DNA from 3 places in the Paenibacillus sp. UMB4589-SE434 genome. Region 1 is predicted to be linked to each of the others. Evidence: riboswitches for the same ligand, from Rfam matches in the RefSeq annotation. Region 1 holds a riboswitch; each other region holds the start of a gene.
What was found. Region 1 has a riboswitch for thiamine pyrophosphate ahead of QP775_RS11670 (ABC transporter substrate-binding protein). Riboswitches for the same ligand answer to the same signal wherever they lie in the genome.
Positions count from the first base shown of each region.

Region 2: it holds a riboswitch for thiamine pyrophosphate, as region 1 does, so the genes downstream of both, thiC (phosphomethylpyrimidine synthase ThiC) here and QP775_RS11670 (ABC transporter substrate-binding protein) in region 1, are expected to answer to the same signal.
Region 3: it holds a riboswitch for thiamine pyrophosphate, as region 1 does, so the genes downstream of both, QP775_RS05910 (thiamine phosphate synthase) here and QP775_RS11670 (ABC transporter substrate-binding protein) in region 1, are expected to answer to the same signal.

Region 1 covers NZ_JASOYK010000002.1:330,112-333,398, reverse strand. The annotation lists gene QP775_RS11675 (thiamine-binding protein) at 1-121, opposite strand, end outside; gene QP775_RS11670 (ABC transporter substrate-binding protein) at 221-1,270, opposite strand; TPP riboswitch at 1,638-1,750, opposite strand; gene QP775_RS11665 (DUF1722 domain-containing protein) at 1,905-2,381, shown strand; gene QP775_RS11660 (ZIP family metal transporter) at 2,488-3,225, shown strand; gene QP775_RS11655 (hypothetical protein) at 3,256-3,287, opposite strand, start outside.
Region 2 covers NZ_JASOYK010000005.1:140,779-144,065, reverse strand. The annotation lists gene QP775_RS18025 (IclR family transcriptional regulator) at 1-609, shown strand, start outside; TPP riboswitch at 707-820, shown strand; gene thiC (phosphomethylpyrimidine synthase ThiC) at 1,207-2,964, shown strand.
Region 3 covers NZ_JASOYK010000001.1:1,472,679-1,475,965, forward strand. The annotation lists gene thiO (glycine oxidase ThiO) at 1-736, opposite strand, end outside; gene QP775_RS05910 (thiamine phosphate synthase) at 780-1,394, opposite strand; TPP riboswitch at 1,632-1,737, opposite strand; gene QP775_RS05915 (hypothetical protein) at 1,833-2,804, opposite strand; gene QP775_RS05920 (hypothetical protein) at 2,791-3,287, opposite strand, start outside.

The DNA.
Region 1 (3,287 bases):
TTACCTGGTGCTTCACTCCAGACTGCTGAATGATCTCAATCGCTCTGTCTACATATGGGATGACATTTTCACCGTTTGGGGTCTTCGGAATAATTTGTATGCTCACTAAGCTGTTTGCCATCATACTCTCTCCTTTATATAAAGCATAAGGTCGCTATCATGCTGTTCTGTTCACCTGTTGATTTAGTAAGAAGGTAACTGTGTAAGTAATGATTCAGCCTTATGATGAAGCAGGCAAGAAGTCATTCGTATATGCTTTGTCAATATCAATGGTCTTCTCCATCAACTTGTTGTCTACTAACCAAGTCATATAATTATCCCATACTTCTCGCTTCTGCTCGCCCCAACGTGGTGCATCATCCTTATATTTAGGACTTAGCCACTTCTGGCTGGCCTGCACAAGCTCTTTGTTGAGATCAGGCACTGCCTTCAGCAGCAGGTCTGCTGCTTCCTCTGGTTTATCAATTGCAAATTGATATCCTTTAGATACAGCGCTCATAAACGATTTTACCAGCTCCGGATCTTCTTGAATCGTCTGCTCATTTGTAGCGATGACCGGTGTGTAGTAATCCAACTTGTCCGAGAATTGATTGACATAGATCATATCAATCGGCTCACCGCGCAGCTCTGCTTCAATCCCCGTCCATGCATAGAATATCCATGCAAAATCGATATCTTTCTTTACCGCTGTAAAATAATCTGCGTTTCCCATATTTACATTTTTGACTTTATCATAATCCGCTTTCTCTTGCTGCATGATTGAACGAATAACAGCTTCTTCAACAGGTGAACCCCAGCCGCCATAAGTTTTGCCTTCAAAGTCTAGGGGTGTTTTGATATTTTTAGCCTTTGGTGCTGCAAAGCCAGATGTATTATGTTGAATAATAGCTGCCAAGGATACAATCGGCACACCCTGAAGGCGAGCCTGCGTGATGTTCTCTTGAACTGTTACGCCAAATGGCACTTCTCCTGATGCAACCATGGCATCCGATCCGCCAGATCCCGGCGGAATGATCTCTACATTTAAGCCCGCTTCCTGAAAGAAGCCCTTTTCTTTCGCTACATACAAACCTGTATGGTTCGTATTGGGCGTCCAGTCCAATACCATCTTAATGCTGCGCAGCTCCTTAGGTGAAGATGCAGCATCTTTGCCAGAGGTGCCATGATCCGCACCGCTGCTGTTAGTTCCTGCGCCACAAGCGGCTAGCATAGTGGTCATCATCATAATCAATGCCAGTATGAGTCCGCGCTTACGCGATGTTTGTTGCATGTCGTAACCCTCCTAATGTCCTCTAGCTGATCCTATTTTGCCCTTTTAGGGCAGTATGCAGCATCACCGATTCATTGAACGATCAAACTTTCAACTGTCACAGGGTATAACAATAGCGCCGTATCATATAGCGTATACTAAAAAACGCCCCAATATATTGGGGCGTTACCAGCTGCGTCTATAAGGATGGCGATAACATAAAGCAGCTTACTCGTAGCTGCAGGCAACAAGCGATAAATATCTCTAAGGTTGATGGATTAAACTTGATCACTGCGTTCCCCATTCAGGAGAGCATGACCAAGAACCTCTTAGAAATGTAGCTTCGCTCATTACGCTGACAAGCTTCACAGTGCTTCACTGTTAGTCTATACACCATCATACGTCTTACCTACGCTGGCATTACCCAGATCAGGTGAAAGGGTCGGTATCTTGTGGGATACAATCTCAGCCGGCCTTATTCCAGCTCCCCTAGCGTCCTATTCAATTCAAGCGGTGATGACACGACTTTTCACACGTAATTATAGACCTGACGTGTCTGAAAGTCCAGCATAATCCATAATTGATTCTATATGCTACGATAAAAAGGACGAAGCTGCTTAATTACACACTCTTCATTGGACAGGAGGAAATACCGATGAATAAACATGACAATCCATCTCAACGCCACAAGCTATCAGACATACGTCGCAGCACCGAGCAGCTTTGGGCAGGAGTTAAATATGATATTATGGCACGTGGTTACCGATACTATAAAGAGATAACGACTCAATTTGGTCAAGCGGAGAGTCTGGCCGACTACGAACAAATTAGAGTGGCTCTTTCGGATATTCAGCACCGTATTCCTTACTCGCAAGCAGGACTGCGAACATCGATGCAACATATGTGGGGTTATGTCAGCAAGAAGGTATCGCAGGAGGAACGTGCTCATTATGAGGCTCTAACACAAGGTTGGCAGCATATCCCGTATCGTGAGGCTCATTATTCAGCTTCTTACTTACCTGAAGCCTTTCTACCTGTGGTGCAGTGGCTAGCCCTCATCGCAGATCAGTATAAGGTTTCTTATTTGCAAAATACGTTTAAGTATGGATTCCTTGGGCGCACATCACAATAAATATGCATACTCTATCGTAAACCAATGCAGGTCATGATTATAGGAGTTTAGATTATTTGTTTTGTCTCAATCATCAGACGGAGCAGACAGGAGGGCAACATCTACGATGAAAGACGTCTTGATTGGCAGTACAGTGTCAGCGCTGTCTACAGGTTTAGGGGCCGTGCCCATCTTATTTATGAGGAACATGACACACCGCTGGCGTGATATTCTGCTGGCATATACGGCTGGAATTATGACCTCAGCCTCCATGATGAGCCTTATACCAGAGGCATTGGCCCACTCAAATGTACTTGTCCTTGCCATTGGTATTATGCTCGGATGCTTTACGCTGCTCTTGCTGGAAAGAGGCATACCGCACCTTGATCTTGAGAATTCAGGAGTTGTCCGACGCTCTGTAAATATCGACAAACGCTCTTTCCTGATCATAGCGGCGATCACGATGCACAACCTGCCGGAAGGTCTTTCCGTAGGTGTAAGTTATGCCAGCAGCAATGATACGCTGGGGCCACTAATTGCCTTTTCCATCGGCTTACAAAATGCCCCCGAAGGCTTTCTTGTCGCTTTATTTCTAGTAAATCAACAAGTTGGCCGATTAAAGGCACTCTTAATTGCCACGCTGACTGGTGCGGTTGAGATTGTGACGGGTCTGATCGGTTATCTGCTGAGCACAATCGTTAATAACATGGTGCCATATGGCTTGTCCTTCGCTGCAGGAGCAATGATGTTTATCGTTTATAAGGAGCTCATTCCAGAAAGCCATGGCGATGGACACCAGCGCTCCGCCACCGTATCGTTTTTGCTTGGTCTGATCACGATGGTCGCCTTAATCGAGTGGATATGATTTATTCTCATCGCTGGCAGTGATGGGCAGCTATTTTACAGGACTTAACGTTGTATACTCCA
Region 2 (3,287 bases), on a different contig from region 1:
CTGGCTACGTTAGAGGAACGCGGCTTTATTCTGCGGAATAACGATAAGTTCCGACTGGGCTATAGCATCTGGGAGCTTGCAGCGAATCTGACGGAACTGGACGATCCAGCACAATTGCTGCTGCCAGAGATGGAACGATTGCGTGAACAACTGGGTGAGACGGTGAGCCTCTACGTTCGCGATGGGAATAACCGCATTCGTATTCAGGCCGTTCAAAGCAAGCAAGCGATTCGCCGTGTAGCGACTGTGGGTGCCCGTCTACCGTTGTATGTTGGTGCATCCAGTAAGGTGTTGTTGGCCTTCGCGGAGTCTGCTGAACGAGAAGCAGCTGTACAAGAGTCGACATGGCCGGATTCAATTGACCGCGATTCGTATTTGCACCAACTGGAAGAGGTGAGGCAGATGGGTTATGCGCTTAGCATCGAGGAGCGAGAGCCGGGGGCTGCTGCTGTATCGGTGCCGATCTTTGATCGGAATCATAAACTGACGGCAGCGTTATCCGTGTCAGGGCCAGTCAGCCGTATGTCGGTTGAGACGATGCGTGAGTATGCCCCGCAATTGATGGAAGCGGCTCAGCGTATGCAAACAATGATGAGGGCTATGACATAAAGTGGCATAAACGACTTCGAATGTGCCTTGCCAAATGCTTTAATTTCGTGTATCTTAAGATAGATTAAATCGTTAATTATTTCCAACCAATTTAATCATGCGTTACTAGGGGAGCCCCGAGCGTGGGCTGAGACAAGATCGCAACGAAGATCTTAAACCCTTTGCACCTGATCTGGATTATACCAGCGTAGGGAAGTAATCGGCACTTGATATGGATGCAGCGAGACTTGTGTGACTTGTCACCGCTTGTTGTATCTTGAGGCAGTTCGTTGACGCCATTCAAGCCGGTTCCTTCGGGGATCGGCTTTTCTATTTGTGATGACGGTAATGGTGTATGCGTCTGTTCTCATTGTCTTGTGTCTCTTTCACCTCTGAAATGAACGGATTTAGGCAAGATAGATCAACGTCCAGTTCTCATTAGGGCTACATCTATACTACCGCTCCTTTCACTTTCCCTGCCGCTCCACTTGCAACGTGTTGCCCGGTGCAAGTACCTGCATAATCCTCAGAACTGCACAGTCCGCATGAACTTTCAATATGGTTTGGAAAGTACAAGGAGGACTCATAATGTCAAATGTATACAAAAATACTCCTCATATGGATGCAGACGCTCGAGAGTGGTGCGCTCCTTTTCCGAATAGCACTAAGGTGTATACGGAAGGGTCGCGAACAGACATTCAGGTGCCTGAGCGCGAGATTAGACTCGCGGACACTGAGACACCTGACGGCATAGAGACTAACGAGCCGCTGCGTGTTTATGACACAAGCGGTCCTTACACAGACCCACAGTATGCAGTGGACATTCGTAAGGGAATACCTGTTATCAAGCATGACTGGATTACGGAGCGTGGAGATGTTGAGGCGTATCAGGGACGGGATGTCCGTCCTGAGGACAACGGATTCCGGACAACGGATGCTGTAAGAATTGCAGGTGCTGAGATATTTCCGGCAGAACGTCATGTGCCGCTTAGAGCAAAATCGGGGAGCAATGTGACACAGCTTCACTATGCGCGCCGCGGAGTTGTAACACCTGAGATGGAATTTGCAGCTATTCGAGAAGGCCTGTCGCCGGAATTTGTACGTGCGGAGATTGCATCGGGACGTGCGATACTGCCAGCTAATATTAATCACCCTGAGTGCGAGCCGATGATGATCGGACGGCATTTTCATGTCAAAATTAACGCCAATATCGGCAACTCCGCTGTTGCGTCTTCGATCGAGGAAGAAGTAGAGAAGATGACATGGGCCATTCGCTGGGGAGCCGATACCATTATGGACTTATCGACAGGGAAAAATATTCATACGACCCGGGAGTGGATTATTCGCAACAGTCCGGTTCCGGTTGGAACGGTGCCGATTTATCAAGCGCTGGAGAAGGTTAACGGCAAGGCAGAGGATTTGTCGTGGGAAGTATTCCGCGATACTTTAATCGAGCAGGCGGAGCAAGGGGTGGACTACTTTACGATTCACGCTGGCGTGCTGCTGCGGTACATTCCGATGACGGCTAAGCGTATGACCGGCATCGTGTCGCGTGGCGGCTCGATTATGGCCGCGTGGTGCTTGGCGCATCACAAGGAGAACTTTCTATATACTCATTTTGATGACATCTGCCAGATTATGAAACAGTATGATGTTGCATTTTCGTTAGGAGATGGTCTTCGTCCAGGCAGCATTTATGACGCTAATGATGAAGCACAATTTGCTGAGTTGAAGACGTTGGGCGAGTTGACGGAGATCGCATGGCAGCACGATGTCCAGGTGATGATTGAAGGGCCTGGTCACGTGCCAATGAATAAGATTAAGGAGAATATGGACCTTCAGCTGGAAATATGCAAAGAGGCGCCGTTCTATACGCTTGGCCCATTAACGACTGATATTGCCCCGGGCTATGACCATATTACATCCGCGATCGGTGCGGCGATGATCGGCTGGTTTGGCACTTCGATGTTGTGTTATGTGACACCGAAGGAACATCTTGGCTTGCCAAATAAGAATGATGTGCGCGAAGGTGTCATTACATACAAAATTGCGGCGCATGCAGCAGACCTTGCAAAAGGGCATCCGCGAGCGCAGCGGCGTGACGATGCGTTGTCGAAGGCACGCTTCGAATTCCGATGGCGTGATCAATTTAACTTGTCGCTGGACCCAGAACGCGCCATAGAGTTCCACGACGAGACATTGCCTGCGGAAGGCGCCAAGAGTGCCCATTTCTGCTCCATGTGCGGGCCAAAGTTCTGCAGCATGCGGATCACGCAGGATATTCGACAGTATGCGAAGGAGAACGGGCTGGAAGATGCTGAAGCCATCGAAGCAGGGATGCGGGATAAAGCTGAAGAATATCGAGCGGCCAGATAACAATGTAGAGAATATTAGAACAGCTCCCTTCTTACATAAGGGGGCTGTTGTTGTAATGGAGAGAATGGACAACGTAAACGTTTTGATGGAACTTGGGGAGCTGTGATTTGAAAAACTTAACACGGCGCCAGTAAACGGCAATTTTACAATTTTCTCGTTTTAAAATAAAAATACTAAAAAATTGAGGAAATATATCAAAAATCGTTGATTATTATTATTTATTTGTTAATTTTTTTCATGTATGATTGTAGCAATGATTCCAATTATTTGGTTAATGATTGCGATGTTCTAAGGTTAAGAAACTCTGAAAATCTTTACTCCTA
Region 3 (3,287 bases), on a different contig from region 1:
CTTTCACTGGGTGGAGAGGAAGACTAATTCCACATTTATCAGTTAACATATTGCTATCCAATCCTGAACAGATCAGCACATGATCGCTGTACCAGCTGCCGGATCCAGTACGAACTCCTTGGATACGCCCATTTTCAATTAAGAAGTCAACCACCTGTTCATGTTCATGGAACTGGACACCTAGTTTTTTACTGGCTGTGAACAAAGCTTCCATCAATTTTATAGGAGATAGATGGCCTTCTTTAGGTAGCATATACACCCCCTCAATGGCGGAGTCGTGATAATAAGGCAGAGCTTGAAGCATCGAATTATCGATCCACTCCACCCCATAATTAATTCCATTTGGATGTGATTCGACTGCTTTGTGAAGCTGAAGACCAATTGCTGTACAGTCACTTCCTTTCATCACAGGAACATGAATCCCTCTCAAACGCAGTTCAAGATCGACTTGCGATAGTTCCCACAACTGTTCACTCCACCCTGGGAATAGATCATGACTAGTACAAGCAAATTGCGCGAGTTCATCATGTTGGATACGCTCTGCAACAGGAGCCAGCATCCCTGCTGCAGCCCTAGAAGCTCCTTCTCCGATCCGGTCCTTCTCCAATACAGTTACTTTCAGTCCATTTAATGCTGCCTCATAAGCGATCGCACAACCAATTACTCCCCCTCCTACAACAATCAAATCAGCATGATTTATGCTCATGGTTGAAGCTGCAAGTACAGATGCTGGCATGTGTATCACTCCTTTCAATGGTCATCATGGAATCTATAGTTACTCAATGAACAAGAGAATGCATGGCGTCTCTATAACGCCGCACCATATTCAAAGGTGATGATGCTTCCCATATTGGTGACATGACAGCAACTCCAGATGCCCCTGCGTTTATCACGCTTGTAACTCGCTCCGGTGTAATTCCACCAATAGCAATAATAGGAATATCACTCTGTTGCCTGCATGATATTAATCCCGCAAGCCCACGACCAGCCAAACCTTGCTTGCATGTTGTCTCGTAAATATGTCCGTACATCGCATAATCAGCGCCGCCCTCCGCACAAGACATGATCTCTGCCGGACTATGAACAGATACCCCTACTGTCAGCTGCGGATATAGTGGTCTAATTGTATAGACAGGTAAGCTGTGATACGCTAAATGGACACCTCTCACACCACAGGAAGCGGCCACATCCGCACGGTCGTTCACAATCCACTTATGCATGGGGATACCCTCTAATCTCGCTGTTTCTAGAACATTCCACATTTGAATGGCACTCCATTTTTTCTGTCGCAGATGAACAGCATCTACCTCGTGAGCAAATAACTTCACGGTCTGAACGATGACCTTCGCAGACACACCTTCAGGAGTAACAATATGAAGCCATGGCACAATCACACTATTCTCACCTCTTCTTTTACCCAAGTGTCAACACATGAACTAACACAAAAAAACCACTCTCACGTAGAGAGTGGTTGAAGATTGGCCTCATTCAGGTTCCTACTCCCAATCCAATTGGAAGTAACGAACACCTAGTGAAATCAGGTAGTTATTAGTTTGCACTAATACACTTCGAACGGGATATTTATCCAACTAAATATCATTAATTCGGAGTGTCACCATGATTCACTTGAAGAATTCCAATCCACACTTCCCTACGCTGGCATGATCCAGATCAGGTGCTAAGGGTCCGAAGCTTACGCTTCATCTCAGCCGATATACGGCCCCCCTAGTGATGGATAACTATGACAATAATTTGATTGCTACGCTAGTTTATCACGAAACTTATATTTTGGAAAGAGACATGCCCTCGCATGTCGTGGTCACACGTGGCAGTTATGAACAATACTTTACGTAATAGCCTCGCTTCACAGCTTCTCTAGAATTAGACAGCACCTCTTCCACAACAAGTGGTTTACATTTCTCCGGAAGGGCTATCTTAATCCCATCCCGCACGGTTCCATATAATAAATCCTTTCTTATTAACCGCGCACCACCAATAGCATAATTGTTGTACTTATAAGCACCCATTGGAAGATCCTGTACGAAAGCCAGCACACCAACATCGTTTATAGAATTGTTCCATTCCTCTTCTGATATAGTAGGAAACGTAAAATTGTATGCCGTACCTATCCGTTTCGAATAATAATTATGCCTGTTTATTCGATAGGCAAGCTCGTCCTGCACCTTATTCACAATCGTCGTGCGCCGAACGGATTCAAATAGGGTTCCATCCCTTAACAGGGGTAACGCTGTATGCTGCATAAGCTCTCGCTGATAACCTTTAATCCATAACTTCAACTTCGGTAAGTACACCGTAACATAATCGTCTAATGTGAAAGCATAAACGTAACCGTTTTGATCGGTGTAGGTAAAGGGGATTTTAGGAAGCCATACATGTTTTAAATGTGATTTCCCCGTACTATCAACATATTCCTCCTCTGTCCAGATATCGAGTCCATCATAGTTCACAATAGCTATTGCCGGGATATAAGACATAAGCATATCTTGGCTAATTCGATCATCCACAATATTAATATTTATGAAAAGCGTTTCCAAGAACGCTCTTAATGCAGCTTCCTTATTAATTGAAATTAGCTTCGGTGATTCGTAACCCATTTGCTTATCGATGTCAGTTGGATTTGCGTGGAGGCTTGTCGCCGCATCATCGACGGCAGTGTCTAGAAAATAATTATACGACTGTACGGTACGTAAGTGCCGTAACTGCTCCTCGGCCTGTAAACGATTATTCCAAAACCACGGAAAACTGATGGCTACCATAAGGAGAGCGAGCTTAATAATCTTCATTTCGAACCATTCCTCCAACTGAGACGTCAATTCGCTTCCATTCAGCAAATGAGGACGTCAGCCACTCCAACATAACATCATCTGCTGTTTGTTGCCGGTTATGAACGATTACTTGTACATAATCGCCTATCTTCAGCAGGTATCGGCGAGTTAATGCTTCTTTCGGTTCCGTATTATTCGGAAATAACACCTCCATAATGCCTGCTGTATTTGTAATTTCGTGGCGTACAAGGAATTCCTCGTGAAAGGTGGCTGGCTCTAATGGATCATCGTAAATTGGATCATACTGCTTCGAAAAATGCTCCATGTTAATATCCATCATCATACCAAGCTGCGTAATCTCGTCCTGAAAATCTAACCACATTCGCGGTGTAATATAGCCCTTATCCCGGATTGCATCCGTAAATTCAGTCGTACTCTTAAACACATTTAAGTACTGAATATCCGCCTGCCTTGCGTACGACTCTTGCAATGGAAATATAA